Regions from separate parts of the Laceyella sacchari genome, predicted to be linked through region 1. Evidence: riboswitches for the same ligand, from Rfam matches in the RefSeq annotation. Region 1 holds a riboswitch; each other region holds the start of a gene.
The links. Region 1 has a riboswitch for S-adenosylmethionine ahead of NYR52_RS12240 (2,3-diketo-5-methylthiopentyl-1-phosphate enolase). Riboswitches for the same ligand answer to the same signal wherever they lie in the genome.

Region 1 (10,606 bases):
GCACGACCAACTTCAGCTCTTTGGGCTCGACCCACTCGCTCACGCGGTCTTTGCGGACGATCCCCGGCGTGTCGATTATTTCTTTTCCATCATCCAGCGGAATGCGAATGGCGTCCAATGTCGTGCCGGGGTAAGGTGAGGTGGTAATCACGTCCTCCCCCTCTTCGGTAACCTCTTTGATCAGGCCATTGATGAACGTAGATTTTCCTACGTTGGTTGTACCGACTATGTACACATCCCGCCCACGGCGATGATACTCAATCGCTTGGGCAGCATCGCGCATTTTCATACCCTTGGCAGCACTGCACATGACGACTTCTACAGGATGAACCCCCATGTCTCGTGCAGACTGGTACACCCATTCCCGCAAACGTCCCCATTTGGTCGAAGGGGGAAACAAGTCCACCTTGTTAGCAACCAGCAATAACGGATTATTCCCAATGCGGCGATGCAGTCCCGGAATCCAACTCCCGGCAAAGTCAAACAAATCGACCACCAACACCACCAAGCTATCCGTCGATGCAATCGCATCCAACAACCGATAATATGCATCAGGATCTTGTTCCACCGCTTCAATCTGCCCATAATGCCGGATGCGGAAACACCGCTGGCACAACACCGACTCCCGATTGAGCGCCTGTGCCGGGGCATAACCGACCCGTTTGGGGTCTTCGCTCTGAATAGCGACGCCACATCCTTCGCAACGAATCTCATGCATGTCGTTCAATCGTCTTTCCACCTTGCTTTCTACGTTGATTCACCTTTATTGGAACGCTCCCACTGCACATGACCTTTCCGCTTTAGCAAGCTAAACACGAAGCGCTCCATACGACGATTAATTCTCGTGAAGAACCCATCGATGTTTGAAACCGGCGCAACGAGGATGGTATACAAACCCATGCGGTTGCCGCCGAACACATCGGTTAACAACTGGTCCCCGATCACCACCGTCTCCTCCCGTTTGGTTCCCATCCGCTCCAGCGCCTTTCGGAAAGCGGACAACAAAGGCTTTTTCGCCGCATGGATGTACGGAAGCCCCAACGGATCAGCGAAATGGGCCACACGTGTCCGATTGTTGTTGGACACAATCATCACCTTAAAACCCATAGATCGCAACTCATCTAGCCAGGTGACTAACCGCGGGGTGGCGTCAGGTCGCGTCGATTCGACCAATGTGTTGTCCAAGTCGACAATGATTCCCCTGACACCTCTCCGTTTTAATTCCTCATAATCAATGACGTATATCGACTGTGCAAACAGATCAGGTACCATGAATTTTAGCACATCTCACACCGTCCACCTTGAGACTTGTCGGCAATAAATATATCACAGCGCAACCAAGGGTTGCAAAAAACAAAAAGACCGGACATCGCCGATCTGATTAAGACGTGTCTGATGAATAGGCCAGCAGCTCGAAAACCATTTTCTCATCCGCTTCCCACGTGGTGAGGCGTTGCTCAAGAAAAGGGGGTTCCTCTGCTTATTCCCTGCCAACTTGATTTGCCAGACACATCCCAGAAGCATCCACACATGTCGACGCAGTGGTGATTCATCAGGTTCACTGTTACGAAGATTGTCCCTCCTCCGCTTCCATCCGCTCTTTTTCGGCGAGAACCGCCAGAAACAAGTCCGCGTCAGACAAGTACTGGAACCAAGCGATCACTTCTTCCGCTTCCGTCTCTATCACATTGTATCCTTTATCTTCAAGCATTTCTCCAACTCGTTCCAATCGGTATGTTGCCATGTATCCATTCCTCCAACTCCATTGTCTCCCTCTTATTTTGCTGGTTATGAATACAGGATGCAAGCGGTTCTTCCCATTCTCATCAAGCATTCACATAAATCAGAAACAAAACGCTTGTCTTCGTCCCAGTTGCATCCAGATCATTGACAAGACAAATGCCGTCCTGCCAACTAAAAAACCAGCAAACAACATGTTCGCTGGTTTTACACGCTGGCTCCTTTGCCAATTTAGCCTTTTTCACATTGCGTACTCTGTTTATTTCTTTTGATAAGATACCAGACGCCAAACGCCAAAGCGACCACGCCTGCCAAAATGTAACCAAATTTCTCCATGAGATCAAGAAAATGCTGAACCGTGTCCAAATTCCCCTTTCGCCCGACAAACAGCAAAACGGTGTTCCATGGAAAAACCCCCAGATAACTAAACACGATAAAGCGCCACAGTGAAATGCGGCTCATGCCCGAAATATAAGAAATATAGTTACCAAACCCGGTTGGGCGGGACAGGGTGATGCTCCATTCCCCGTATTTTTTGAACCACATTTGCGCTTTTTCAATCTTTTTCTGGTCAAATTTCTTTTTGGAAAACTTCTCAATCCGGGTGCCAAGATAAAAAGGAATTAAACTGAACGCAACGTATACAACACTATTGATAGCGGAGATCAGGACGAGGGTCCATGGGCTAACATCCATCAGGTAACCGTAGATCAGAACGAAAAGAGCTCCTGGAAAGGGCAACGACGACGCTTCAATCGCCGTGGCCACAAATAGCCCCCACATTCCACATTTAGCCAAAAAATCCAAAGCAATTTGTAGCATAAGTCCACTCCCTGCTGTCTTGTTAGCCTGCCTGCAAAACGTTTACACGCGCATTTATATTCATGATCGCACAAAATTTCATTTTTAGGGAATCTAGAATCAGTATATCACATCGGGTACCTCCCGGTGCATCTCCCAACAATTGGCGTGTCCCGCACACTTCTGGAATCATCCCCACATCTTCCGTTCTGTCTATTCTTTCACAATCATGTGTGTTACCAACGAGCATGATTGTTTATCACCGCACAACCCATTTCATGATCTCACCATTTTATTTTAGCAGGTCATAAGAGCAGGTGATAGTGAACAACCCTTGACACGTTTCGACCAGCAACAGCGAATAAGCCGTTGTCGTTGGCCATGTAGACTACGTCAACTCTTGACGCAGACGCTCACGCACCTCCATCAAAATGATGCCCAATCGATTTTTTCCCGTCCCATCACTGCCGACGCCCCAATACATATCCGTGGTCGTCAACTCCACGATCTTCTCTTCACCCGTCGCCAACAACACATCACGAATTTCCGGATGGCTTTTAAACTTGGCATAAACCGCACGCCGCATCACATCGTCTTTCACCGACTCCCAATCTGACCGTAAAGGCGCTTTTCGGGAACGCCCCCATTGTGCCGCCTTCATAGGTGACGGCGCCAACCGGATCTTCTCTGCATAATCTGGCGCCGTCGTCACAAACTTTTGCGCCTGAAAATAGTGCTCGGTAGTTGGCCATTCTTTCCCATCCAGCACAATCGGATGTGGGGAAAAATTGGAGAAACAACCATATGGTTCGTTCACGCGATAAAATGAGATCGCCACAGCCGCGCCCCCCTTACAACTAGTGTTTTGCAAATCAAAAAGAGGAGGCGAACGGAGCATCCTGCTCTGCCAAGCTTGCCTCCTCCTGACGCCATTTGCAACGCGCTTGTCACATCATCTGACAACATGGTAGTGCGCCGCTGGCAATTCGTGATATGGTTTACCTATCGTCAATCGATGATTTGGAACGTTTTCGGGAACCGGGTCAACAACTCCACTCCATCCGCCGTGATGTGAACATCATCTTCAATCCGGACACCGCCCACTTCCGGAACATAAATGCCCGGCTCAATGGTAAACACCATGCCGGTCAACAACGGGTCGTCGTTCCGTTCATGAATCGAAGGAAATTCATGCACGCCAATTCCCAGACCATGGCCAAGGCGGTGGTTAAAATACTCGCCGTAACCGCGTTCACTGATGAGGTTGCGAGCTGCCAAGTCCACATCACCCATCCGCACACCAGGGCGACATGCATTGATCGCCGCCTCTTGCGCAGTCAGCACGGCGTCATAGATGGCGCGTTGTTCCTCGCTGGCTTCCTGATATACAAACGTGCGCGTAATGTCAGAGCAATAACCATCCAACACGACGCCCAAGTCAAACAGGACAAAATCTCCCTTTTTCAGCGGCCGGTCGCCAGGTGTGCCGTGGGGCAAAGCGGAGTTGGCTCCAAACAGAATGGTGGTGGGGAAGGACATTTCCCGGATTCCTTTTTTCTTCATAGCCAATTCGATCTCAGCCACGACTTCCAACTCAGTGCGGCCCAGCTCCAGTGCATCCAAGCCCACTTGCACTGCCTCATCGGCAATCAAAGCTGCCTGTCTCAAAATAACGAGCTCATCCGCGCTTTTCACCAGACGCATTTGGTTGATCTGTGCGTCCACTGCCGTGAAAGACGCCCCTGGCACAACGTTGAGTAGCGCTTCTGCACGAGCGTAGGGCAACGACTCTTTTTCGACCGCAATGGTGGCATTGCGCTCAATTCCCCGCTTGCGCAACGCCTCGCCAATCATCAACCATGGATCTTCTGCATCATCGTAACCGATGATCTGTTCAGTCCAGCCAGCCGCCCTTGCCCGTGCTTGCTCCATGTTTGGGCAAACGAGGAACGGGTCCGCTTCCGGGAACAGAAAGACGCCCATCAACCGTTCATGGGGATCGCACAAGAAGCGGGTGAGATAGAAAACATTTGGAGTGGAATGGACAAATGCCATCTCTACCCCCTCCTGTTTCAACCATTGCGAGATGTTTTCCCATTTACGTTCCATCATCAAAACACTCCTATACCATGGCCGAACTGCCAATGAATTTATGTAGTCATAAGATATCACTAACTTTTATTATAACGAAACGGATCATTTACACACGCATAAAAATTTTTCAAATATGATCGATATAATCTGGTTTAAGCATATAATGTTCCGGGAAAATAATTCTTATTATACTCGGATGCTTTCCCAGCTGACTGTTCGGGCTCACTCCCATTTGCATGGCATGTAAACTCATGAGTATTTACGGGGGGATCACTGATGAAGAAAACGTATCTGTGTGAAAGCTGCGGAAAAGTGGCCGCCAAATACGAAGCGCGTTTGACGAAGAAAGGTAAAAACGTCTTGGTTTGCCAATCTTGTTTGAAAAAGCTGAATGACGAACCAGACACATTCAGCCATCCGCTCGACTTGGATCACCAAGACGGGGAATCTTCGTTTCAATGGTGAATCTACGAAAAAAGCAGCTTCTCTCCTATGAGAGAAGCTGCTTTTTGGTTAATAGATCGGTGTCCAACCTTCTTTGGTTTTAAAGATGCGTACCGCCACCACTTTCCGGTCTGCCATCAACGTGAAATAATGGCGGGTGTTTTCCGGCACCGAAATCAGATCACCTGGCTCCAGCTCTACATCGAAATATCGGCCATCCTGCCCCTTAATCGCAAAAATGCCGTGGCCGCTCACAATAAACCGCACTTCATCATCGGTGTGGTGATGTTCAGCTTTGAAGTTTTCCAACAACTGATCCAAGTTGGGGGTGGCCTCGGACAAAGAAATCACATCCTCAGTCACATAGCCACGCCGTGCCGACAAATCATCGATCTCCTTTCGGAACGTTTGGATAATCTCCGCTTTCTCTTCTTCGTCCAAATTGTATTTATCACTGAGCCGCGCGGGCAACTTCGTAATGTCCCATTTTTCATAAATGATGCCTTGGCTGTTCAAATATGTGCTCACCTCATCGGGGTGACTCACTCTCTGATCGTTGTCATGAAAACGCAATTCTGCCATGATCCATTCCTCCTATGCGTGAGCCGCAGTCGCGGGGGAAGCCGTCCACCGCGGTTGCAACATCAACATTTTTAAATGGTAAGAAAACAGAAATTCCAATGCTTCCAAATGTTTCTTCGCTTCAAACCCGTCTTTGCCCCACACGGTGACACCATGGTTGCGAATCAACACCGCTTTGGTGCTGGTTTCGATCACCCCGGCCACTTCTTTGGCCAACGTGGGCAGATCGGCAAAATTCTCCACAATCGGTACGGTGATCTCACCATCCTCTTCCCAGATGCCAAACGCCTTGATCAGTTCCTGATTGCGAAAAGTGACAAACCCTTGCTCTGCATACAGTTCAGACACGACATTGTTATCCACCGTATGCACATGCAAACAACACCCCGCGGTCGTGTTGCGGTACACCTCCAGATGAATGCAGGTTTCCGCGGACGCCTTTAGTCCGGTGTCTTCCACCGCCTTTCCCTCGCCATCGACGAGCAGGAAATCTTCCATCGTCCGTTTGCGTTTGTCCTTGCCACTGGCACTGACTAGAAATAGCAGAGGATTGTCGTTCACCTTGATCGACAGATTACCGCTGGTTCCGGGAAACCAGTCCCGACTGGCCAACTCATCTTTGATTTCAGTCAATTCCTGCCATTTTCGGGCTACTACACTCATGCGACAACCCCCTTTTGCTCAAGGGATGAGATAATATCGTAAAACGTGTTAAAGGGTGTGTGGGCGATAGCCAACTCTTCACATTTCTTTACTAGGAAATCGCGTGCAAACACCTCATCTGCCTGTTTGGCCGCGGCCAGATCAGTGATGGAATCGCCGATGACGATGCGATGGTACCGTTCTTTGGGATACTGTTTCAAAATGGCCGGTTTGCACAAGCCGCAATCATTTTGGCAACTTTCATCACAGGCGTGGGGCCACAAGATGCGGATCGTCTCCCCACTGAAGTCACTGCCGTTGCAATAAATGTTGGCCTGATCTACAAGCCCTTCCAGCATGGGATGGACAAAGAAATCAATGCCTCCGCTGACAATGTACAGCGGAATGCCATGGTCTTGGGCAAAACGGACAAACTCGGGGAATCCACTGCGCAGGCGGGCATGTTCCAGCACGAACTGCACAATGTCCTCTTTTAAGGAGGAGGGCAACATGGCAAACATTTCCCCCACGCCTGAACGGATCGACCGGCGCTGGGCCAACACATCCTCCTTGATCGCCTCCCAACCGGGCGGATTAAACTTTTTCATAATGGCGATGATATTGTCTGTCTCTGTTATTGTGCCATCGAAATCGCAAAACAAGATCGGCTGCTTGCTCATGACCGCCCCGCTCCTCCCCACAAAGATAGCGCCTTGGCCAGCTCCGGCCGGGCATCGTCTACGTCACTCAGTTCTCCACCAGCCAACACCACTTCAATCGCTTGCCGAAACGCGCGGCCGCCGCCCACTGCTCCGTCAGGGTGACCATGTACGCCCCCTCCCGCGTTGATAACACAATCTATGCCGAAGTCACGCACCAGCGCAGGTACCAATCCCGGATGAATCCCGGCAGAAGGAACAGGAAACGCCCGGCGGTGGATATCCGATTCCGCCAACAAATGCTCTTTAATCGCCAACGCATCCTGCTGAGGGATCGCAACACTTCCGTAAGGGGATGGAAACAAGACCAAGTCGGCCCCGGCCATACGCAAGAGCTTGCCCAACAAAAGCGCCCGGTCCAGACCGTAACGGGATGAAGAGGTAAACGCGCCGGAAACGGCGGGATGGGCCATGATCGGCACGGTGATTTCCTCGTCTTCCGCCAGTTCGATGAGCACATCCAGCCCATAGGCAAACACGTTAAACAACAGGGCATCAGCCCCCCATGCAACCGCCCGCTTCGCTTTTTCCTTCAATTCTGATGTGCGTCCGGTCAGATTCACCGCGTACAAAGTCTTGTGACCTGTTTCCGACTCGGTGGCACCAAGCACTTCCTTGGCCGCGCGAATCCGCTCTTTAAAAGGGGTCAGGGGGTTGTCGAACAATATCTCATCATCTTTGACTAAGTCGATGCCTCCCAGGGCTTGCTCGCGCAACTGCTGTTGGAAATAGGACAGATCCCGGCCCAACATGGCCTTGAAGATGCTCATCACCAACGGCCTGCCCGTCACGCCGAGCGTTTGCCGAATGCCGTCAATGCCATATCGCGGTCCTGGAAAAGCGCTTGCCACCTCCGGGGAGAAGGTGAGGTCCACCAATTTGATCTCGCCGTCAAGCGAAAGCTTGCCAAATACCGTGGTCAAAATCGCTGGCAAATCTAAGGAGAAATTTGCCGCAGGATATTTGATTGAAATCAGCCCTTTTGTGCCCTCACCGTCAGTCGGGAGCGGGGCCACTTCCACCACTTCTCCCTTATGTCGCTCCAATTGAGCTTGTTCAATTGTCGGCAGGTTGGTCCACGAACCGACTGTAAGCCCCAGTGCGATGCTCTCCGCTTTTTTGTGCAAGTCTGCTTTTTGCTCGTGCACAAGATATGTCGCCACCACATGACCCATACCACTCACTCCTCACAAATAAAAAAACCCTTCGCGAGGAAGGGATGATCCACAGACTCCACTTCCTCCCATCTCTCAGCTGATTCGCTGCAAGAATTAGCACCGTGCCTTCGTGGTTATGGACCACGGCTCCCTGATCTTATCGGGCGCCCCATCTCGCGATGGCATTACGGTCGGTTGCTGGGCTTCATCGGGCTCGTCCCTCCGCCGGCTCTTGATGAGAGAAATAACATAATTCCGTTTCAATTTTCAATTTTCCCCGTCATTATCACATACCCATGCGCTTATGTCAATCCGTTTTTCGCAGGGCAGCACGCCGCCATCCGGTCAGCAGCCTCAATCAAACGCTTCTCGCTGTCCAGCATGCCCACCCGCACATAACCATCCCCCGCCTGTCCGAAGCCCAATCCGGGAGCGACGGCAACATGGGCGCGTTCCAACAGCAAGTTAGCAAACGAGAGCGAGTTATGCCCCTCCGGCACCGGAAGCCAACAGAAGAAGGAGCCGGCTGGTTTTTCCACCTGCCATCCGTGCTCGTGCAACCGGTCGATAAAAGCATCGCGGCGTCTTTCGTATGTGCTTACCAATTCGCGCACACAATCCTGCGAACCCGTCAGTGCAGTCGCCGCTGCCTGCTGAATCGCGCCGAACAAGCTGACATAAAAATGGTCTTGTAGCAACTGAATGCTCTCAATCACTTGCTCATTCCCCACCGCAAATCCAATGCGCCAACCGGCCATGTTGTAGGTTTTGCTCATCGTATAAATCTCAATGCCTACCTCTTTGGCACCCGGTGTCTCTAAAAAACTCATCGGCTTCAATCCGTCAAAACCGATCGCGGCGTACGCGAAATCATGAACGACCAGCACATCGTGCCGCTCGGCCCGGCTCACCACTTCGGCGAAAAATTCAGCATTGGCTACGGCGCCTGTCGGGTTGTTGGGATAATTGAGAAACATCAGCTTGGCCTTGTCCCACACTTTCTCATCAATGGCAGCAAAATCAGGCAAAAACCGATTTTCAGCCAACAACGGCATCAGCGCCATCTCAGCGCCAGCCATGGCAATCCCCGACCAATAATCGGGATAGCCCGGATCGGGCACCAATGCGACATCGCCGGGGTTGAGATAACATTGCGAGATTTCCACCAACCCTGCTTTTCCGCCAAACAGCACTGCCACTTCCGTTTCGGGATTTAGCTTCACCCCGTACTCCCGTAAGTAAAATTGTGCGACCGCCTCCTTGAGGAACGCGTGGCCTCGAAACGGCGGATATTTGTGATGTTGCGGATTATCGGCAGCCTGCTTTAACGCATCCACGATATGCGCGGGAGTCGGCAAATCAGGATTGCCTTGACCCAGATTAATCACGTCATGCCCTTGCGCCTGCAAACGGCCAACTTGACCAACCAAGCGGGCAAAAAATTGCTCCGGCAAGCGATCCAACGCTTCCGCACGCTGAAATTTGCTCAAGATTCTCACATCCACTCTCTGGGAAATGTTCTTGAAATTCTAATCAGTTATGTTATATCGTTGTGGGGAATCTGTCAAAGTCTTTTTTGGGAGGATGCATCTCCTATGAAATGGAAATGTGCTGTGATTCAAATGGATATCGCCTTCGGGCAACCGGAACGAAACATGGCCATGGCTGAACAAAAAATCGCCGCCGCGGCCGCCGACAAACCGGATGTGATCATCTTGCCGGAATTGTGGACCACCGGTTATGATTTAACCCGTTTGGATGAGATCGCCGATCCGATGGCTATGAAGACAAAAGCGTTCATGTCCAAGCTCGCTCGGCAACACGGCGTGCACATCATTGCCGGTTCAGTCGCCGAACGACAAGAAGACGGCACCTGGAACACACTCATCGCCTTTGACCGCCGCGGTGAACAAGTGGGTGAATACCGCAAAGTGCACCTCTTTCGCCTGATGAACGAAGAGAAATACCTACAGCCCGGCGAACAAATGGGTTCCTTCGCGCTGGATGGCATTCCTTGCGCCGGGGTCATCTGTTATGACATTCGCTTTCCCGAATGGATCAGAAAACATGTCGTTGCTGGAGCACAGGTGCTGTTCGTCGTCGCTGAATGGCCGATGCCACGGCTCGCGCATTGGCGCCATCTGCTCATCACCCGGGCAATCGAAAATCAATGCTACGTCATCGCGTGCAATCGTGTGGGGAATGATCCTGACAATGCCTTCGCCGGCCATTCGCTCATCATCGACCCCTGGGGAGAGATCGTGGCCGAAGCAGGCCCTGAGGAAGAAACCTTGGTGGCGGAGATCGATCTTGCGCAGGTTCCACAAATCCGTAGGCGCATCCCCATTTTCAGTGACCGACGCCCAGAATTATATTAAAACACCTTGGCTACGGAATGCCCTTCAGAAAAAAATATAAAGAATCACC
Region 2 (10,606 bases), 380 kb from region 1:
GGCCGAATGTGAAAGCCGCTTTGTTGATGGGACCTCCCATATCCGCGGCCATCATGCCACCCAAGATCACACCCAACAGGACAGCGTTGGTGCCGGAGAGGCCACTAAGCCAAGCGGAAAGCGCCTTGTTTAGCGCGCCTACCGGGCCGTTGACAACGGTGATCATCAGGATGCCGGTGAGCAGGGTGCCCAACACGGGATACAAGAGGACCGGTTTGATCCCGTCGAGCTGTTCAGGTATGAAGGCCAATACTTTTTTCAGGCCGACCACGATGTATCCGGCTAAAAAACCGGCGATCAACCCGCCCAAAAAACCGGCTTGCGCTGAGGCTGCTAAGAAACCGCCAACAACCCCGGGAGCGAAGCTAGGACGGTCAGCGATGCTCATCGCAATAAAGCCAGCCAAAATGGGCACGAGGAAATGGAACGCTCCTTCACTGCCGATTTTCATCAACATTTCGGCGACAGGCCCTTTGGCCTCAATGCCACCCCAGGCGAAGGCCAAGGCGATCAGCACACCGCCCCCCACCACAAACGGCAACATGTTGCTTACACCATTCATCAAGTGCTTGTAGAAACCAGCACCTCCCCGAGAGGATTCCGAGCTGCGTGAGGTGTTGTCCGCAACATAGAGAGGGGCCTCCTGCCGGAGAGCGGCTGTAAGGAGCCGTTCCGGCTGATGGATGGCTTCGGCGACACGCACTTGAATGACGGGCTTTCCATGAAAACGGCTCATCTCCACCTGTTTGTCGGCGGCTACGATAATGGCGGTCGCTTGAGCAATATCTTCTGGTGTGAGCTTGTTTTTCACACCGGTTGACCCATTGGTTTCCACTTTGATGGTAAGGCCCATTTCCCGCGCTTTTGCGTTGAGCGCGTCAGCGGCCATATATGTGTGGGCAATGCCCGTGGGGCAGGCGGTCACCGCCAATATGAGCTGTTCGGTGGTGTCGGTGGTTGCCGTTTCTTCCGGCTCGTTTTCCAATTCTTTGTCTTGGATGAGCGCTACCAACTCTTCCGCCGTGTGGGCTTGTTCCAACTGTTGGCGGAAGGTGCTGTCCATCAGAAGAACGGACAGGCGCGACAAGGTTTCAAGATGGGCTTCATCAGCCCCCTCGCCAGCGGCGATCATAAAGAATAAATGGGCTGGTTGGCCGTCAAGCGTTTCATAATCGATGCCTTGAACGCTTTTGCCGAAGCAGATAGACGGTGTTTTGACGGCATCCGTTTTGGCGTGGGGAATGGCGATGCCGTCGCCGATGCCCGTCGATCCCGACGCTTCCCGCTTGAGAATCGCTTCTTTAAACTTGTTGCGGTCTGCGAGCCGTCCCGCTTCATCTAATTTGGCGACCAGTTCATCGATGACTGCCTCTTTGGTGGTCGCTTGGAGTTCCATGATGATGGTGTCCGGTTTTAATAGGTCTGTAATCTTCATGAGGCCCCTCCTTACAGTTTGGTTAGCTCGACTTGTGGATAAACGGCTTCGATCGTGTCTAGGTTGGCCAAGTCCGCTGAAAAAGCGGTAGCGCCGCCAGTCGCAATACCATAGCGGAATGCGTCCGGCACTGAACCATGTTGCGACAGATGGCCGATGAAGCCAGCGACCAAGGAATCACCCGCGCCCACAGAGTTGACTACGGTGCCGCGTGGCACGTTAGATCGGTAGATCCCTTCGGCGGTGAACAACAGAGCGCCCTTGTCGGCCATCGATACAATGACATGCTTGATTCCTTGGGCTAACAGCTTTTCGCCATAAGGGATCGTTTCGTCGAGCGAGGTGAAGGTCGTGTTAAATAATTCACCCAGCTCGTGGTGATTTGGTTTGATCAGAAAGGGATGGTGGCGAACCGCCCGTGCGAGTGCTTCACCGCTAGTATCGACTACCACCTTGATGCCGCGTTTGCCATAGGTGACCAACAGTGTTTGATACAGGTCAGGAGGGAGCGAAGGAGGAATGGTGCCAGCGAGCACCAGCATGTCCCCGGGCTGGAGGCGTTCCAGCTTTTGCAGGAATTGCTGTAGGCGATCAGGGGGGATGGAAGGGCCTGCGCCATTGATTTCTGTTTCCCCGCTCTGCTCCTTTAGTTTGATGTTGATGCGTGTATCCCCGTCGATATGGACAAAATCATGCGCCACTCCCTCACTCGTCAATGCTTCGGTGAGATAGGTGCCGGTGAACCCGCCGACAAAGCCGAGGGCGGTGGTTTCCACCCCTATCCGCGCTAAAATGCGGGAGACATTGATTCCTTTGCCGCCTGGGTATTTCTGTTCCTGGTCCATGCGATTCAATTCGCCTCGGCGCAAGGTTTGAACATGGACGGTAAAGTCGATTGATGGATTGAGTGTTACTGTATAAATCATGTGTCCACCTCAATAATGTCGGTCTGATTTAAATAGGATTGCCGCTGTTCTTCCGGGAGCTTGTCGGTGATGATGCGCATCTCATGGATGTCAGCGACTTTAGCGAAGGCCACTTCATGGAACTTCTGGCCGTCCGCCAGCACATATGCCTGGCTGGCCAAGCGCGCCGCCGTTTTTTTAATCATGGCTTCTTCGGGATCGGGTGTGGTGTATCCCAGCTCCAAATCAATGCCATTGGTGCCTAAAAAACACTTGTCAAAACGATAGAGGCGCAAGGACTCCAAGGCCATGCTCCCAATCATCGCGCGGGTGGACAATTTGATCATTCCCCCCAGCAAGTAGGCGCGGATTTGCCGTTCAGCCAGTGCTTCCAATTGCGCGAAGCCGTTGGTGACAACGGTCAGATTTTTGGCTTGCAGGTGGGGCACCATTTCCAATGTGGTGCTGCCCGCATCGAGATAGATGCAATCACCGGGCTCAACCAAGGAAGCGGCGGCTGCAGCGATGCGCTGTTTGATTTGAAGGTTTTTGGTTGATTTTTCAGCAATGGTTGGTTCGGCTCCCTTGGTTTGTAGCAAGGCGGCTCCGCCGTGAATCCGCTTGAGGAGACGGCGCCGTTCCAACTCGATCAAATCGCGGCGGATGGTGGATTCTGACGAATCTGTCGCTAGGACAAGCTCTTGCAGCTTGACAGCACCCTTTTGTTTCAGCAGATCCAAGATCACTTGGTGTCGTTGAATTGTAAGCGTTTTCGTTCACCTCGCTTCCTTCTTATCATAGCGGATGTCGTTTGTTTAATCAATCAATTTCTTTCATTTTCTATCTTTTTCATTCAAAACGAATGGGATAAATCTACATCAAATACAAACTTTTACAGATGATTTGTAACCAAATTAGTAAAATCAAAAGAGGAAATATCATGACGGTAAACAAAATCATATTGACAAACAGATTGCCTTCTGTTGATTATGAATTGAGGTAACAGGGATAGTGAGAAAGCGCCAATCCCAAGCGTTGATTCACACTTGTTGGTGCAACAGCATTCCGTTCACTGTGTGGCCGATAATGGTCAAGACGAAGGGATGGGAACGCGTTGACAAATGAGGTGAGTCCCGCACAAGGGAGATGAACAGCTTCATCTCCAGAATTTCCATTGATTGCAACATGATTGCCGAAAAGCTTGTTTCCGGATGTTTTGTTTACTGTTGGCGGGCGCAGTTGGCTCGATTTGACTTGCGTCGCCGATCACCACGGCAAGCGAACACATTGGTAAGAAAGGGGCTAGCTGATTGTTCTTCGTGAGTCTGGCATTGATTCTGTTGTTGGCGGTTGCCGGGGGAATCTTGTTGGCGCAGGGGCTGATCTTGGAAGGGAGTGCCTGTTTGGTTACGAGTGGCGTCCTTTTTTTGCTGTGGTTCATCTATTACAGGCGGCGCCGGAAGAAGTGTGACGACTTTGATTGCGGATGCGATGTGATTGACTGTGACTGCGTGGATTGCAAGTGCGTGGACTGCAATTGTTCGGACTAAAGCGAGGGGAGAAGCGAATGGAACACTGGCTTGATTGGTTGAAGTTCGTGCCCTGCCACCGCAAGCCAGAACGGTGTTTTCATATGGGGGGACAACCCTTACCCGTCTGTGCGCGCTGCCTGGGCATCATGATGGGCTATTTGTTTATTCCGATTCTGCTGTTGATTCCGCTTGTGCCGCCTTGGCCATTCGGGTTGTTGGCACAGATGCCGATGCTGATCGACGGGGGGACACAATGGCTGGGTTGGCGCCAGAGCAACAATTTCCTCCGCGTGGCGACGGGCCTGCTCAGCGGCTGGGGTCTTTCTGTCATCGTGGTGGATGGTGCACTAAAGTTGGTCCAATTAATTAAATAAAACAAAAATCATAAATTTGGCATAAAGATTCATTTTATGGAGAAGATAGAGGTAATGGGAAAATATTTCTTGTCCCGAAAGAGTTGAGGAAACGGTTTCTTTTTGTGTTTTTTTCAGATTATTTATCGTTTTATGTGATATTGCGGGGGCTTTCGAGGGCAAGGAATAAAAAATTAAGTAGTTGGAAAAAATTACACTCCTTTATATGGAAAAATTTATATGTTTATTCCTTTATAAAATGAAATAGATGGAGTAATATAGAAATAACAAGAATTCGGAAAGGATAGGTCGCGATGAACATTTTGGAAATGAGTGAAGTGGGCAAATACATTCGTAAAGTGAGAAAGGAAAGGGGATTGCGGCTGGAAGATCTCTCTGACCAGCATATCTCCACGGCCACGATCAGTAATATCGAGCGTGGCGTACCTCATGTGAACAAAGACAAAGTGTTGTATCTCATGAACAAGCTGGGTTTGGATCTGAGTGAAGTGCCCGACATGATCGAAAAGGACACTGGGAGCATCGAAAGCTTGCAAGTGAGATTCACCGCGATTGAAACCATGATCCAACTTGGCAACTACCAGCGTGCTTTAGCTCTGTTGTCCGATTTATCCGATGAGGTTACCTCTCAACACCAAGCAACGATTCACTACCTCAAAGGGCGCATTCACTTTATCAAGCGAGATTGGCGCAAAGCAGAAAGGGAACTGAGCGAAGCCATCCGTCTCGCTTATCAGGACCCCTACTCTCCCAAAGTCAACTTGGAGGCGGCCAGTTACTTGTGTCTGTCGGAATGCCGTATGCAACACAAGGACTGGGAGCAAGCGCTGAAATATGTTGAGCGAGGGCTGGACGCTTTAACTGATGAAGAAGAAATTTTCGAACAAATGCATGTAAAGCTTTTGCTCGCTCGTATTGAAAATCTGCAAAAGCTGGATCGGGCCGATGAGGCATTGCGCGGTGTTGACGAGGTATGGGCTCTGTTGCCGCAGATTCGCTCACGCCAGTTGATCCTCCAGACGTATGCGCTTCGGGCAGAACTCCTGCGTAAGATGAAGCTTTACCAAGATGCGATCCGCTATGCTCGCGAAGGAAGCCAAATCGCCGTGGGCAGCAAGGAGTATGGGGGAATGTTCCGGTTGTGGTCGGTGCTGGCACACTCCTATCAAGACGCGGGCCAATTGGCTGATGCAGAGGTTGCATTTGAGTTTGTACTGGAGCTGGGAGAGCATGTGAACGATAAAGAAGATTTGGTGCAGGCGAGCTGTTCGTTGGGACAGGTTTATCTCATGCAAGGGAAAATGGAACAAGCGCGAGATATACTGAAGCAGGCTTTGGATATGGCCGAACGCATTCACCATGGTTTGTTGACCAGCACGGCACTGATCTTGTTGGGGCAAGCGATGAAAAATATGAACCATTATCTGGATGCTATTGAATATTTCCAAAGCGCTGGCAAGATTGCGGACAAAAATAAGTTAAAAGACCGCGTCTACCTGTGTTATTATGAACTGGCAGATTGTTATGAAAAAATTGGTGAAGAAGCGAAATTTCAGGAAGCGACCCAACTGATGTATCAAACGCAGAAAGAGCTCAACAAAAACAAACTGTATTTGTGAATTTGATTGACACGGTTTTGCGAAATAGCTATATTATTGAGATATAAAAATAATCTCTTATCCAGAGTGGCGGAGGGACTGGCCCAATGAAGCCCGGCAACCTGTTGGATATTCCAATGTGGTGCTAATTCCTGTCAGAGAGTGTTCTCTCTGAAAGATGAGAGTGATAAGCGAGCGGCAAACACCTTTCATCTTTCGGAGATGAATGGTGTTTTTTTTATTTTGAGGAGAGGGTGGAGCCAGCATGGCCAAGCAGTGTGTGTCTGAACGACTGAAAGAGAAAATCCTCATCTTGGATGGCGCGATGGGGACGATGTTGCAACAAGCTGGGTTGACGGCGGCGGACTTTGGGGGGGAAGCCTTAGATGGGTGTAACGAGATGCTGAACCTGACCCGACCTGATCTGATCGAGTCGATCCACGATGCTTATTTTGCGGCGGGGGCAGATATTGTAGAAACCAACACCTTTGGAGCGACTCCCATCGTGTTAGCAGAGTATGAAAAGCCTGAATTGACGGAAGAGATCAACTTGGCGGCGGCGAGGTTGGCGGTGAAATCATGCCGCAAGTTCTCAACGCCGGAATGGCCGCGCTATGTTGCCGGAGCGATGGGTCCGACCACCAAAACGCTGTCCGTGACAGGTGGCACCACCTTTGACGAGCTGGCCCAAGGGTATTATTTGCAGGCGAAAGCTTTGATTCAAGGGGGCGTTGACTTTCTCTTGTTGGAAACATCGCAAGACACGTTAAATGTCAAAGCAGGGAGTGTGGGTATTGAGCGGGCATTTGCTGAATTAGGTGTCACTCTGCCGGTGATGGTCTCCGGCACGATTGAACCGATGGGAACCATGCTTGCGGGACAGACGATCGACTCTTTTTATGTGTCGATCGAGCATCTCAAACCGTTTGCTGTCGGCTTGAATTGCGCGACCGGCCCCGAGTTTATGACCGACCATATTCGCACCCTGGCGGGGATGGCTCGGTGCGCCGTCAGTTGCTACCCGAATGCCGGTTTGCCTGATGAAAATGGTGACTATTTGGAAACGCCGCAAGCGCTGGCCCGTAAAATGGCCGAATTTGCAAATAACGGTTGGCTCAATATCGCCGGAGGCTGTTGCGGCACCACGCCTGATCACATCCGGGCGATGAGTGAAGCATTGGCCGGCATTCAGCCACGCCAGTTGCAAGCTACGCATGCTCCCGCTGTATCGGGAATTGAGGCGGTCTTCTTGGAAGACAATCGCCCTATTTTAGTAGGGGAGCGGACCAATGTTATCGGTTCGCGCAAGTTTAAACGCTTGATCGCTGAAGGGAGTTATGAGGAAGCATCAGAGATCGCCCGCAAGCAGGTGAAAGGGGGAGCCCAGGTAATCGACATCTGCCTGGCTGATCCTGACCGTGATGAATTGGCCGATATGGAGAAGTTTTTGGCGTTTGTCACCAAGAAAGTCAAAGCGCCGCTGATGATCGACTCCACTGACCCCCAAGTGATTGCCCGCGCACTGACCTACACGCAAGGCAAAGCAGTGATCAATTCCATCAACTTGGAGGACGGCGAAGAGCGCTTCCAAGAGGTTTTGCCGCTGGTGAAGCGATTTGGAGCCGCGGTGGTGGTAGGAACCATTGATGAACAGGGTATGGCTGTTTCACGGGAGCGCAAGCTGGAAGTGGCATTGCGATCGTATGAGTTGTTGGTGGAGAAATACGGCATCGCGCCAGAGGACATCATTTTCGATCCCTTGGTGTTCCCCGTGGGCACAGGTGATGAACAGTACATTGGGTCGGCTGTGGAAACGGTGGAGGGGATCCGCCTGATCAAAGAGGCGCTTCCCGGCACTGCCACCATCTTGGGTGTGTCCAACGTCTCCTTCGGCTTGCCATTGGCCGGTCGCGAAGTCCTTAATGCTGTTTATCTGTATGAATGCACCAAAGCCGGTTTGGACTTTGCCATCGTGAATACCGAAAAACTGGAGCGCTACGCTTCGATTTCGGAAGAAGAACGCCGATTGGCGGAGCGATTGCTCTTTGATACCAACCAAGCTAATTACGATGCGGTACTGGCTGAATTTACGGCCTTTTATCGAGACAAAAAAGTGGAAGAGAAAAAGCAATCAGACCATCTGACATTGGAGGAGCGCTTGGCGCGCTATGTGGTGGAGGGAAGCAAAGACGGCCTGTTCTCCGATCTGGATGAGGCGCTGACCAAATATAAACCGCTTGATATTATTAATGGGCCGCTCATGGCGGGCATGGATGAAGTGGGGCGCTTGTTCAACGACAACCAACTGATTGTGGCTGAGGTGCTACAGAGTGCCGAGGTGATGAAAGCATCCGTTGCTTATCTGGAGCCGCATATGGACAAAGCGAAGACGCATGCCAGGGGGAAAGTGATCTTGGCGACAGTAAAAGGTGATGTCCATGACATCGGCAAGAATTTGGTGGAAATCATCATGGCCAATAACGGTTACGAGGTGGTAAACCTCGGCATCAAGGTGCCGCCGGAACAACTGATCGAAGCGGCGCGGCGTGAGCGTCCAGATATGATCGGGCTATCCGGCCTGTTGGTGAAGTCCGCCCAACAGATGGTAGTGACTGCGCAGGATTTGCGAAAAGCGGACATCCATGTGCCGATGCTCGTCGGTGGGGCAGCGCTGTCACGCAAATTTACGGATACCCGGATCTCTCCCGAATACAATGGCCCCGTTTTGTATGCCCGGGACGCCATGAATGGGCTTGAATTGGCGAATCGTTTGATGAATCCGGAAGAGAGAGCTGCGTTGGAGGCCGAGTTGCGGGCTAAGCGGGTTGAAGCGAAAGCGGCGAACACCGAAGTGAAAGCGAGTGTGCAGGTGGCTGTACGGCGTGTCAGTGAGATCAACCGCCAAGCCCCGGTGTTCGTCCCGCCCGACTATGAAAAACATGTGTATCGGGATGTGCCGCTCGCGCAATTGCGTCCTTATATCAATGAGCAGATGCTCTTGGGCAAGCATTTGGGCCTGAAGGGAAATGTGGCGGAGCTGTTGGCAGCTGGTGATGAGAAAGCTTGCCAATTGAAAGCACAAGTGGATGAGTTGTTTGCCGCGGCTATTTCCGACCGCTTGATCCGGCCGCACGGCTGCTATCGGTTTTTTCCGGCACAAGCGGATGGCGATACAATTCTGATTTATGACCCCAACGATCACAGTCGGATTATTGAACGGTTTACTTTCCCAAGACAGACAAAAGGCTCTTATCTCTGTTTGGCTGACTTTGTGCGGCCGGTGGAGTCGGGAGAGATGGATGCTGTCGGCTTTTTCGCCGTCACCGCCGGTTTGGGAGTGCGTGAGCAAGCGGAAACGTGGAAAGAGCAGGGCGACTACTTGCGTTCCCACTTGTTGCAAGCATTGGCATTGGAGACGGCGGAAGGGTTTGCGGAACGGATTCATCAGGTGATGCGTAGTGCTTGGGGCTTCCCCGACCCGGTCACCATGACCATGAAAGAACGATTTGCCGCCAAATATCAAGGGATTCGCGTATCGTTTGGTTACCCGGCTTGTCCCGACCTGGAAGACCAAGTCAAGCTGTTCCGATTGCTTGAGCCGGAAGAGATCGGGGTTGCGCTGACGGAAGGGTTTATGATGGAGCCAGAAGCGTCGGTGTCGGCGATGGTGTTTGCGCACCCTGAAGCCCGTTATTTCAGTGTGGTATAAGGAGGAAAATGAATGGGCAGACCAAATTTGATTGAACGGTTGCGGAGCGAGTTGCTCGTGGGCGACGGGGCGATGACCACTTATTTGTATCAGCAGGGCGTTTCCATCGGCGAATGTACCGAAGAGTTGGTGCTAAGCGATCCCAAACTGGTGGCGGGAGTGCACCAAGCTTATTATGAAGCGGGAGCGCGAGTGATAGAGACGCATACGTATGGTGCCAACCGGGAGCGGTTGACGCGGTATGGGCTGGAAGGGAAAGTGACGCGCCTCAACCGGGAAGCGGTGCGATTGGCCCGGGAATCGGTGGGGGATGATGCCTACATCTTGGGATCGATCGGTTCCATCTGTGCCGGGCGTGTGCCGGCCTATGATGAAGAGGAATACCGCGACATGTATGAAGAGCAAGCCACAGCGCTGTTGCATGCCGGAGTGGATGGCATTCTGTTGGAAACATTTCTCGATGTAAAGGAAATGCTGTTGGCTGTCGAAGTGATCCGTCCTCTGACCAACCTTCCGTTGCTGGCTCAGTTTTCCATGTTGGAAGTGGGCCGGACGCGTGATGCGTTTTCCATCTCTACCGCGTTTCAGTTGTTGGCTGAGCAGGGGGTAGATGGCGTCGGTCTCAATTGCCGTTTGGGGCCGATGGAATTATTGCGCGGATTGGAGAAAACGGTGGTGCCGGAACAATTGGTTATTACCGCGTTTCCCAATGCCAGCCGGTTAGGGATCACTGATGGGGAGTTGGCATATAAATCCAATCCCGCCTATTTTGAACAAACAGCGGAGTTGTTGGTGGAGCAAGGGGTCAGCTTGTTGGGGGGATGTTGCGGCACGACCCCTGAACACATCCGGTTGCTGGCCCAAAGCCTGAAAGGAAGAAAGCCGGTGCCACGCCGCAATCCGCAGAATCGGGAGACAGCACAACCGGTAGCGGTGGAGATAACCGAGCGCGTCAAACCGACGGTTGTAGAGAAAGTGCGCCATAAACGGACGATCGTGTGCGAATTTGACACACCCAAGGACTTGGACATTTCTGCTTTTTTGCATGGTGCC
Region 3 (10,606 bases), 200 kb from region 1:
AAAACGACAACACATCTCCCCACAGCGCCGTAAGGGTCCAAGTAAAATCACCGCCAACAACCAGCCCCGTGCCGACCAGCGCCAATCCCATTCCCCAAAACGCACGCGCCGGATACTTCTCCTTAAACATCAGAAAAGCTCCCGCCGCCACCAGGAGCGGGGTCAGATTCAAGAAAATCATTGCACTAGCCACTGAGGTGTAATGGAAGGATGACATCCAGAACAAGAAATGCAAGCTCAAAAAAAAGCCCGACAGCGACAGCCGAACCCAATCCTTACCCGTCAGGCCAGTCAGCCCGGCACGCTCCCGCCAGACCCATGGCAACATGAGCAACGCAGTCAGCGACAAACGATGCGTGGCCAACACGCTGGCAGGCGCAGACGACCACTTGATGAAAATACCGGAAAAAGAGAATGCCACCACTCCCAATGCGAGTAACAAAAACACACCGGCACGCGATGGATTCATCGTTTCACCTCCCTTTGGCATCATATTCTGATTTTAAGGCAAAACCATGCCGATGTCTCCACTCCCTCAACGAAAAAAGGGCCGCATCCTACCCCATGGATGCAACCCTCTCACACGCTTCTATTTCCCTCGTTTCAACCGATCGCGTTCTCGCACCAGCTCCTGAAAACGCCGTTCCAGCTCAGCTCGCTCCGCCTCTGGTAACGGGAAACCGAGTCGCCCCAGCACTTCCGCCAATGCCGTTTCAACCCGCAACAAGGACTCAGCCGACTGTTGGGGCTGAGAGGCGACTGTTCGGGTCAAGCTTCGCTCATACTCCGCAAACGTTCCCTGGAAATAAACGGCGCGCTGATCTTCAATGATAATCAAGCGGTCAGCCACCTCCCGGAGCAAATGACGGTCATGCGAAGCGAACAGCAACGTTCCCGGATAACTTTTAAGCACCCGTTCCAACTCCTCGCGCGCAAACAGATCCAAGAAATTGGTCGGTTCATCCAACACCAACACATTGGACTCGCTCAAAAACACTTTGGCCAGCGCCGCCTTCACCCGCTCGCCGCCGCTGAGCACGCTCACCGGCTTGTGCACCTCCTCACGGCGAAACAACAGCCGAGCAAGTACCGTGCGGATCATGGTCTCATCATACCGGCTGGATATCCGCACATTCTCCAAAATCGATTTTCTTTCATCCAACACATTGAGTTGTTGCTGGAAAAAACCGATTTTCGCCGCCGAGGCCCAGGCAACCCCAGGCGCGCGGGAAACCAGCAACTGAAGCAATGTCGATTTGCCCGCACCATTGGCACCAATCACGCCCACCTTCGCTCCCGTCGGAATCGCACACCGCAACGGTGCAAACAGGCCTGGTTTGCCGACTTGCTCCAGTCGCAACACCACCTTGCTTCCGATGGGATGGTGATGGCTGGCATCAAATTGCACATGCGGCAACTCGCGCGGCTTTTCTTTCTCTTCCAAGCGGGCCAACCGCGATTCGAGCGCTTTCGCGCGTCCCGCCACTTTTCCCTGCTTCGTCCCTCGATAATCTTTTCCCATACGTGCTTCGGACACGCTCATCCCCTTCGGCGGCTTCATCATCCTCCGCGACCGTTCTTTCACTTCACGAATCGCCGCTTGCAACCGTTTTTTCTCGGCCACGTACTGATTATACTCCGCTTGGGCAAAGGCGCGACGCCGTTCCTTTTCTTCGCGGTAAAAGGAGTAGTTGCCCGGATACAGTGTGCACACTCCCTGTTCAATCTCCAGAATCTTACCGCAAACCGCATCCAACAGCGCCCGGTCATGTGAGATCAGCAGGACGGCACGGTCTGTCGACCGCAACTCTTTCTCCAGCCACTTGACCCCGGCCAAATCGAGGTGAGAAGTCGGCTCATCCGCTAACAAAAGCGAGGCTTGCTTTGAAAAGGCCCGTTTAATCTGCTCGCGCACCTGTTCACCCCCGCTCAGCGGCATTTCGCTGTCGCTGACCAGTTGTTTGATCCAGGCCACCGAACCGTGCCGCACAATCCGTCCTTCGTCGGCGGGCTCTTCCCCGGCCAATGTGCGCAAAAGCGTCGTTTTGCCAGCGCCGTTCAAACCGACGATGCCGATTTTTTCACCGGCTTGTACCTTCAATTCATCCAATGAGAATAACAACCGCTCACCCAACCACTTATTCACATTTGCCGCTTCTAGCAAAAACAAAAAAAATCCTCCCTTCGTTCTCAGAGAGGATTCATGCCATATCCGTTTAACGGCATACACGAAAAGCCCATCACTTGACAGGTATAAACCAGCCAAGCAACGCGCCAGTGATGCTCGTGCAATAACGAAAAATGGACAGACGAATCCCGCTCCGAAAACACTGAGTAATTGATTCCTCAATGATTGGTTTCGATTAGCGAGATACATTGTCCATTGTTCGCATACCGTTCCTTTCCTTCAATTTGTCATTTATTATAACCCTCCCAAACGCACTCGGTCAACGAACTGCAAGACGATCGGGCAAAAGGCAAACCTTACCGAAGCAAAAACGGTAAAAAACAATGCGCCCAGGAGTTTCAAGGCTAAAGCGTCAACCGCAACACCTTGAGAGACCCATCTTCGCGCTCAACTTGAAAGCTGAGCCGCTCGTATAAGCCGAGCACCGGGTTATCCTTATGCACGGCAACCGAAAGTGCCTGAAAGCCCTCCATGCGGGCTTGATTAACCAACCGGGTAATCAGGTAGCGCCCAATCCCTTGATTGCGATACTCTGGCGAAACAGCCGCAATCAGCTCTGGCGTCTTCTCATCAAGAAAAGCGAGCCCCGGGCGGTCTTGTGTGAATTGGCGGAACCATACTGCACCAATCGGCTTTTTTTCTTTCTTTAATAAAACGATAAAGCCGATATCCACCCGTTTTCCCCAATCTGCGAGATAATGATCCATCATTTGTTCACGTTCGTTTCCATAAAACTCCATCGCCAACTCCAAGAATTCCTTTAACACAGGTGCATCAGCAGGTTTAATCGTGCGAAAAACGAGTTCCATGTCATGTTCATCCCTTTCATGTCATTGCACCAAACCACTAGAATATTAAATGATTTTATTCGACTTTTATATAGATTAACCCTGCTAAACATTTATAAAATGTAGAAAAATACCCAATCATCAATTTCAATGCACCTGTCTTTGCATCCGCTGCCCTAAGGGCTCTTCTCCGGAATTCACTAAAAGGCGTGCGACAACCAGTGTGACGGCGATCGCAGCCAGCAATCGGATCAACAACAGGTAAATGACCGGAATTCCAAGTGGGACAAAAATCAAGGTATCCTCAACGACCGCATGACAAGCGGCCAAAAAAATCATAATCAATGTCATATCACGCTTGGAAAAATTGCGCTCTTCCGCCTCTTGAATGATAAGACCCGCCCCCAGAAACAAGCCAGCAAACAACCCCGTGGCCATCGCAATCGCTCCATGCCCGGAAATCGACAAAGGTTTGAGCAGCGGCATAATCCACTGCGCCACCCGATCCAGAAAACCGACATCCTTGAGGGCCTGCAAAACGACCATCAACGGCAGCACAATCACCACCAGTTGCAATACACCTTCGGCCGATGCGTAGAGGGCCGTCAGCAAGATATCCACCCAGCCGTCGGCACGGGCATGCTCAACTGGCGCCAACACTCCTTGTGTGATCGGTTCTCCGCCACCGGCCCACGTCCAGTTGATGATCAAGGCCGAGACCACTGCCAGTCCCATCCGCACAGTGATCACGGCCCATGTCGCCACACCCACCCGGCGACAAACCGCCGATTCGATAAACATGTTGTGTGAGAAGCTAAGCATGACCGCCAAGATAAACGCTTGCTTCACCGTCAAGTCAACCGCCTGCATAGCCCCTAATGCGGCATAAAGATTTAACACATTGCCCAACACCAGCGGAATCGCCGCTTCCCCACTCAATCCAAACACAGACATAAAGGGAGCAATGCGTTCCGTCACCCATTCCAACACGGGCGTCTGCTTAGCCACCTGAATGACAATTGCAATGGGAAGAACGATTTTGCTCAACTCCCACGATGTTTTAAGGCCAGCGCGCATCCCCTTCTTCCAATCCACGCTACGGTTCATCTTCTCCCACCCGCTCTTTCTGTTTTGCTATTCATTTATGTCTGCACCAATTCACACACGGCTTCCACATGCGCTGTCTGTGGAAACATATCAAACGGTTCAATCCCTGCAACCCGATACCCGCTCTTCAACAACTGCGCACAATCTTTGGCCAACGTCGCTGGATTGCAAGAAACATATACCAAGCGCGGCACCTTTGTCCGCATCAGAGCCTGCAACAGAGGCTGTCCCAATCCGGTCCGCGGCGGATCTACCACGATAACATCTGGCCGCAACCCTTCTTTGATCCACTTGGGCAAAAGCGTTTCTGCCGCACCCACGTAATATTCGGCATGGGCGATACCATTCAACTTGGCGTTCTCCTTGGCATCGGCAACAGCTTCAGGTACTGTATCCATGCCGATGACACGCTTCGCTCCAGACGCCAACCACAAGCCGATGGTTCCTGCTCCGCAATAGGCGTCAATCACAGTTTCTGTCCCTGTCAGGCGAGCTGCTCGTTTGACCGCGTCATACAGCCGGACGGTCTGGACGGGATTGAGCTGAAAGAAGGCCCGGGCAGATAACGCAAACGTCAACTCTCCCAATCGCTCAATCAGCTTCTCATTCCCCCACAACAGCCGGGACTCTTCTCCAAATACAAGCGAAGTTTTATCTGGATTGTAGTTCAGCACTACGCTTTTCACTTGAGGTAGCCTTCGGGTCACTTCACGCACAAAAGCTTCTTCTTCGGGAAATGATTTTGTCCGGGTGACCAACACCAACTGGATTTCTTCCGTGGCGAAAGCAATCCGCCCCACCAAATGCCTGAGTGTGCCGCGATGTTTCCGCTCATCATAGATATCCACCCCCAACTCCTCCACCAGTCGCTTGGCTTTATAAAGGGCTTCGTTCAGCTTAGGGTGTTGCACCATGCATGCACTCGCATCAACCAATTGGTGAGAAGCGGCGGAAAACATGCCCATAGAGACTTGACCGCCCACGCGCCGTAAAGGAAATTGCGCCTTGTTGCGATACGACCACGGTTCATCCATGGTGACAGTCTCGCCGATCGGCACATCTCGCAAACCAGCGTACCTGGCGAAACTCTCGGCAACCAACTCCCGCTTCAAGCGCTTCTGCATCCGGCGGTCAATGTGCTGCAATTGGCACCCACCGCACTCCCGATACACCGGACACGGCGGTTCCACCCGATAAGCTGATTTTTTCTTCACTTTCAGCAATTGGGCTTTGGCAAATTTGGGTTCCACTTGTACCACACGGGCAACCACGATTTCACCCGGTACAGCGCCTTCCACAAAAACGACTTGCTTTTGGTAGTGGCCTATACCCTCGCCATTGATGCCGATGCGGCGGATGGGAAGCTGGATCACCTCTCCCCGCTTCAAGCGAATCTGTTTTGCTTGCTTGGTTGACTTGTTCATCTGCCGTTTTCCTTTCCTTAATAAATGCGCTTATCCTATTGTACCCGAAACAATTTGAAAACGCAGGTCTGACGGGCAGGTGATTCCAAAAAAAGACGGCCATTGGTGGCCGCCGGAATAAAGAAAAAACCAAAAGCTTTAAACAGCAGGAGCCTTCTGCCTGTTCACTGGCCGCCCGCCGCTTTAGCCAACGGCACTGCCTTGGAGCTCCATGGAACCCCTCCGCCCACAACGGGACGGTTTGCATGCCAAGTCACTGCCAAGCTCCGCTCACGCAACAAACAATCCGCTTGCCCTTGCTTCCATCCGTTGGCGATCAACGCTAACCACGTTGTTTCTCCCTCTTGCGTCGCCTTCCATGCCTGTACCGGTAGACCTGCCCGCTCCAGGTGCCCGACCACTTGGGCAGCCGATGCTTGCACGGACGGATAAGACAAGAGATGAAAGCGTGAACCATCTCCATCCGCACTCTCCAATAACAATGCGCGGGGAGCCGCTTTGCCGGCGGTCTGTCCCGCCAACCGCCACAAGTTGCACAAATCCTCCACCACAGCGCTGGCAGTCGGCTTCTCACCCGCCCCCTGGCCGATCAGCGTAAGGTCCTGAACAAAGTCTCCCTCTACATGCACAGCATTGTACACATCGTTCACATTGGACAAGGGATGGGACAACGGCAACAAGGTAGGGGATACCGAGCAGGACACTGGGCCGTTTTCACCGTATTGTTCAGCGGAAGCAAGCAATTTAACCGCAAAGCCAAGCTGATCGGCCAACTCCAATTCGATCGGGGAGATCTGTGTGATGCCCACCCGCTGAATCTGATCGACAGGCACATGCACATCAAAAGCGAGGCGCGAGAGAATCGACAGTTTATGAGCAGCATCGATTCCCTCAACATCTGCCGTCGGGTCCGCTTCAGCATATCCCTTTTGCTGCGCTTCTATCAATATGTCCTCATACGTACGACCTTCGTCCTTCATTTTGGTTAGAATGAAGTTGGTTGTACCATTTAATATGCCAGAAACTTTGCATATGCGATTGGCCTTCAGGAAATGGGAAACCGTGCCGATAATCGGAATTCCACCGCCCACACTGGCTTCATAAGCCAACTTCACACCAAACTGCTTTGCCCATGCGCGCAATTCTTCCCCATGGCGGGCCAACAATTCCTTGTTGGCGGACACAACGTGACAACCGTTTTCCATTGCCCGCCGCAAATAATCACGGGTCGGTTCGACGCCTCCCATCACTTCGATAACTACATCTACCTCGCGGGCCAGCACTTCGTCAAAACAGTTGGTCAACAACGATTGCGTTCCTTCCACTTGGCGTTCTTTGTTGATATCGCGCACCAAGATGGCCTCCACCGTTACCCACATGCCCGTGCGCCGGGCGATCACGTCTTGGTTGCTTTGAATCATCTTCCACACGCCGGTGCCTACCGTACCCAAGCCCAACAGTGCCACTCGCACCTGTTCCATCCCAATCCCTCCAAATGATTGTGTTTGAATATAGAAAAAACCCTCTTCTAGATAAGAAGAGGGTTTTTGCACACGACGAAACCATTCTTCTTATCTCTCAGTGCAACATGGGCACTGCAGGATTTGGCACCTTCCGGTAAGGATATACCGAGGTTGCCGGGCTTCATCGGGCCAGTCCCTCCGCCACTCTGGATAAGAAAGTCGTACAACCGATATCGTTTTTCCAATATTTTAATTTATTATGGGCTAACCGAGGATACTTGTCAATTATTAAAAAGAAAATGTCATTCCACAATCGTGTTGCGCAACAATCCCAAGCGGTCGATCTCCAATTCTACCACATCTCCTGGTTGGAGATAAGGGTGGACTTCCTCACCCAACTCCAACAAGCAACCTGTGCCCACCGTGCCTGATCCGATCACGTCTCCTGGTACCAATTCACACTCAGCAGACGCCCGTTCAATCATTTGCGCGAAGGTCCAATGCAACTCTTTGGTATTCCCTTTGGATAGCTCACGGCCATTAACACGCGCGCGCATCGTAAGCGACCAGTGCTCTCCATCGCGACAATCTTCCAATTCATCTGTCGTCACCAACCAGGGGCCAAGCGAAGTAGCGAAGTCTTTCCCTTTCGCCGGCCCAAGCCCGACCGCCACCTCTTGCAGTTGGGCGTCGCGAGCACTCCAATCATTCATAATCATGAAGCCTGCGATATGGGCAAGAGCCTCTTCGCGCTTGATGTTCTTACCCCTTTTGCCGATGACACAGGCAATCTCCAATTCATAGTCCAGCTGATTGGTGTACGCCGGTTTTTTCACAGGCGCTTCCGGGCCAATCACTGCTTGATGGTTGGAAAAATAAAAAACGGGGATTTCATACCACTGCGGTACCATGTCCAATCCCCGCTTTTGGCGGCATGTCCGCACATGTTCTTCAAAGGCGTAGAAATCGCGCAGGCTACTCGGTGTCGCAATCGGCGCAAATAAATCCACTTCGGCCAGAGCCAATGCCACCGGTTCCCCTTCCACTTGCAAGCGCAACCAATCTCTCTGCCCCAATGCTTGATCCAGTTGTTGCAGAAAGTCGCGTTCCTGTTCACCCCGTTGCAAATACGTAAGCATGTCGGTGGCGAGACGGTAAGGAAAGACGAGGTTTTGCTCCAACTCCATGCACTGCTGTGCCAGCCCGACATCGATCACATGCCCGTCCCGCACCCAGCCCAAACGGGCCAGCATCCCATCTTGTGATTGAATATTGAGTTCATCCACTTTAACCATATAAGTAACCAACTTCATCCACTTTCCCTCCCCTCCTTTTTACAATATTCCAACTTTGAATCGTTTAGCAAGCGGCGAAATGATTCATCCTACGGCGCATAAAAAAACAGACTTCATTACAAAGTCTGTAAAATGGGAGCTTTGGCATTGCATGTCTCTTTGACGATTCTCTGACACGCGTCTGATGACATCAGTACCTCAAACCGTTCGCGCATCCGCCCCAATTGCAACGGTGAATCGAGCAGTTTGGAGACTTGCAGGCGAATGGTTGACGGACGCGTAATCATGGCGACGCGATGATGCAAGAGATATTGCTGATTAGCTTCTTCCTGACCCGGGAAAGCTTCAAACAACAGCATCGGCAACTGTTTAGCAATAGCCTCGGTGATGGTCACCCCACCCGGCTTGGTGATCAAAAGGTCGGCGGCGGACATCCATAAGGGTACATCGGTGCGATACCCCTCAATCCGTATGTGCGGTGCAACAAACTGTTGAGTCAGCCGCTCAAACAACCCCCGATTCTTCCCTGTCAGCACCACCAACTGCAAATGGTCCAACTCTTGCAATTCGCCCACAACTTGTTCCAACGGTCCCAGGCCAGTGCCTCCGCCCATGACGAGCACCACCGGGCGCACGGGGGACAACCCCAACCGGCGGCACGCCTCTTGCTTGGATACATGCTCATAAAATGTGGGATTGACCGGAATGCCGGTCTCAATCAATGACAACCCGGTTTGCCACTGTATCCGCTCAAACTGATGCCAATTAGGCAATTTTTTGGGCACGCACAACACATGGGGCACGCGAGCGAGCCAAATGGGATGCAACTCATAATCCGTCACCACCCCAACCGTCGGGATCTCTTCGTAGATGTCCGGACACATGAGCAATCCGAAAGGATGGGTGGTCACAATTTTGGTTGGCTCCGTCACGCGAATCAGCTGATTCAACCTTTTGCGAATGGACCAGCCCATCTTTTCAATCACTTCACTAGAAACGTACCGAATGACTTTGTTATGGTGAGTCCAATCATATAAATAATAGTATAAGGTCGGAAACTTACTTAGCATGCCGTGGTATCCGGACTGCAACAGGGGATGAAAACTGTTTGGAATGAGTTGCAGCAGATCAACGACTTCCGCGGTGACGTTCGGTTGTTTATTAAACTCGCACGCCAACGCTTTGGCGGCGGAGTTGTGGCCTGTCCCAAATCCCATTGTAAGCAAGAGTATGCGTTCGATGGCACTCCCCTCCTTAACCCGTCTTCCCCATTATAGCGCGCTCATTTAGCGCATATATATGAATCTGTTGATTTCTATACTAATCTTAACTAACCGTTCATACCGATTTGCCCTCATTTTCGGTTGTGAGCCAACGAGGCCTCAGCCATGCGCACCAGTTCTTTCACCATGCTTCCTCCGATGACTCCGCCGATCTTGCCGGCGTCTTCAGCCTTCAGCTCTCCGTTCCCCCGCTCCTCAAACGGAATGCCTAATTGCTTGGCTACTTCCATACTTACGTCATCTGGGCTTGCGATATGCTTGCCCAACGCCTTGCCCATCACATTCTTCTTAAGCATATCCATTCCCTGTCTGGCTGCGGGATGGAGCAACCGGTTTTTTCTTTTGCGCGCCATCACATCCCCTCCTTGTTGGATAGTCTGCGACAACACTTCAGCAAATATAAGGGGTGAACTTTTTTTATTCTACACTTTTTGTTTACACGGCGCAAAAGCGCACACTCCGCCCCGGCATGCCCCGCCAGAGCAAAAAAAGCGCAACCCCATAACGGGTTGCGCTTCCCGATTATCCGCGCGCGGCGAGATAACGTTTGTTTACTTCTTCCCAGTTGACCACATTCCAGAAAGCCTCGATGTAAGCCGGGCGCTTGTTTTGGTATTTGAGGTAGTAAGCGTGCTCCCATACGTCCAGGCCTAAGATTGGTGTAGCCCCTTCCATCAGCGGGCTGTCTTGGTTAGGGGTGCTGGTCACAGCCAACTTGCCGTCTTTCACAACCAACCAAGCCCAACCGCTACCGAAGCGCTTGGTCGCCGCATCGGTGAATTGTTTCTTGAAGCTGTCGAAATCGCCAAATGTATCTTTGATCGCTTGAGCCACTTCGCCAGTTGGTTCACCGCCGCCATTTGGGCTCAAGATTTCCCAGAACAGGCTGTGGTTAGCGTGGCCACCACCATTGTTACGAACAGCGGTGCGCACGTTCTCTGGCAGTGCATCCAGGTTGGCAATCAACGCTTCTACGGAAGTAGCGCTCACTTCCACTCCTTCCAGAGCGGCGTTCAAGTTGTTCACATATGTGGCATGATGGCGGTCATGGTGAATTT

Region 2: it holds a riboswitch for S-adenosylmethionine, as region 1 does, so the genes downstream of both, metH (methionine synthase) here and NYR52_RS12240 (2,3-diketo-5-methylthiopentyl-1-phosphate enolase) in region 1, are expected to answer to the same signal.
Region 3: it holds a riboswitch for S-adenosylmethionine, as region 1 does, so the genes downstream of both, NYR52_RS13275 (homoserine dehydrogenase) here and NYR52_RS12240 (2,3-diketo-5-methylthiopentyl-1-phosphate enolase) in region 1, are expected to answer to the same signal.

The regions. Positions count from the first base shown of each region.
Region 1 is NZ_CP103866.1:2,511,383-2,521,988, forward strand. Features, by position in the region: gene yqeH (ribosome biogenesis GTPase YqeH) at 1-718, opposite strand, end outside; gene NYR52_RS12195 (YqeG family HAD IIIA-type phosphatase) at 748-1,272, opposite strand; gene NYR52_RS12200 (hypothetical protein) at 1,565-1,744, opposite strand; gene NYR52_RS12205 (DedA family protein) at 1,972-2,562, opposite strand; gene ybiA (riboflavin biosynthesis intermediates N-glycosidase) at 2,930-3,379, opposite strand; gene NYR52_RS12215 (M24 family metallopeptidase) at 3,550-4,650, opposite strand; gene NYR52_RS12220 (hypothetical protein) at 4,912-5,100, shown strand; gene mtnD (acireductone dioxygenase) at 5,149-5,661, opposite strand; gene NYR52_RS12230 (methylthioribulose 1-phosphate dehydratase) at 5,674-6,324, opposite strand; gene NYR52_RS12235 (2-hydroxy-3-keto-5-methylthiopentenyl-1-phosphate phosphatase) at 6,321-6,983, opposite strand; gene NYR52_RS12240 (2,3-diketo-5-methylthiopentyl-1-phosphate enolase) at 6,980-8,197, opposite strand; SAM riboswitch class I at 8,263-8,421, opposite strand; gene NYR52_RS12245 (pyridoxal phosphate-dependent aminotransferase) at 8,482-9,669, opposite strand; gene NYR52_RS12250 (carbon-nitrogen family hydrolase) at 9,775-10,557, shown strand.
Region 2 is NZ_CP103866.1:2,891,738-2,902,343, reverse strand. Features, by position in the region: gene NYR52_RS14205 (PTS fructose transporter subunit IIABC) at 1-1,435, opposite strand, end outside; gene pfkB (1-phosphofructokinase) at 1,447-2,361, opposite strand; gene NYR52_RS14195 (DeoR/GlpR family DNA-binding transcription regulator) at 2,358-3,101, opposite strand; gene NYR52_RS14190 (hypothetical protein) at 3,381-3,515, opposite strand; gene NYR52_RS14185 (hypothetical protein) at 3,651-3,890, shown strand; gene NYR52_RS14180 (DUF2085 domain-containing protein) at 3,908-4,246, shown strand; gene NYR52_RS14175 (tetratricopeptide repeat protein) at 4,540-5,865, shown strand; SAM riboswitch class I at 5,920-6,029, shown strand; gene metH (methionine synthase) at 6,110-9,553, shown strand; gene NYR52_RS14165 (bifunctional homocysteine S-methyltransferase/methylenetetrahydrofolate reductase) at 9,566-10,606, shown strand, end outside.
Region 3 is NZ_CP103866.1:2,709,497-2,720,102, forward strand. Features, by position in the region: gene NYR52_RS13250 (DMT family transporter) at 1-469, opposite strand, end outside; gene abc-f (ribosomal protection-like ABC-F family protein) at 590-2,170, opposite strand; gene NYR52_RS13260 (GNAT family N-acetyltransferase) at 2,533-2,997, opposite strand; gene NYR52_RS13265 (nucleoside recognition domain-containing protein) at 3,124-4,083, opposite strand; gene rlmD (23S rRNA (uracil(1939)-C(5))-methyltransferase RlmD) at 4,119-5,507, opposite strand; gene NYR52_RS13275 (homoserine dehydrogenase) at 5,672-6,988, opposite strand; SAM riboswitch class I at 7,076-7,187, opposite strand; gene NYR52_RS13280 (fumarylacetoacetate hydrolase family protein) at 7,273-8,283, opposite strand; gene NYR52_RS13285 (MGDG synthase family glycosyltransferase) at 8,382-9,482, opposite strand; gene NYR52_RS13290 (alpha/beta-type small acid-soluble spore protein) at 9,620-9,901, opposite strand; gene NYR52_RS13295 (superoxide dismutase) at 10,071-10,606, opposite strand, start outside.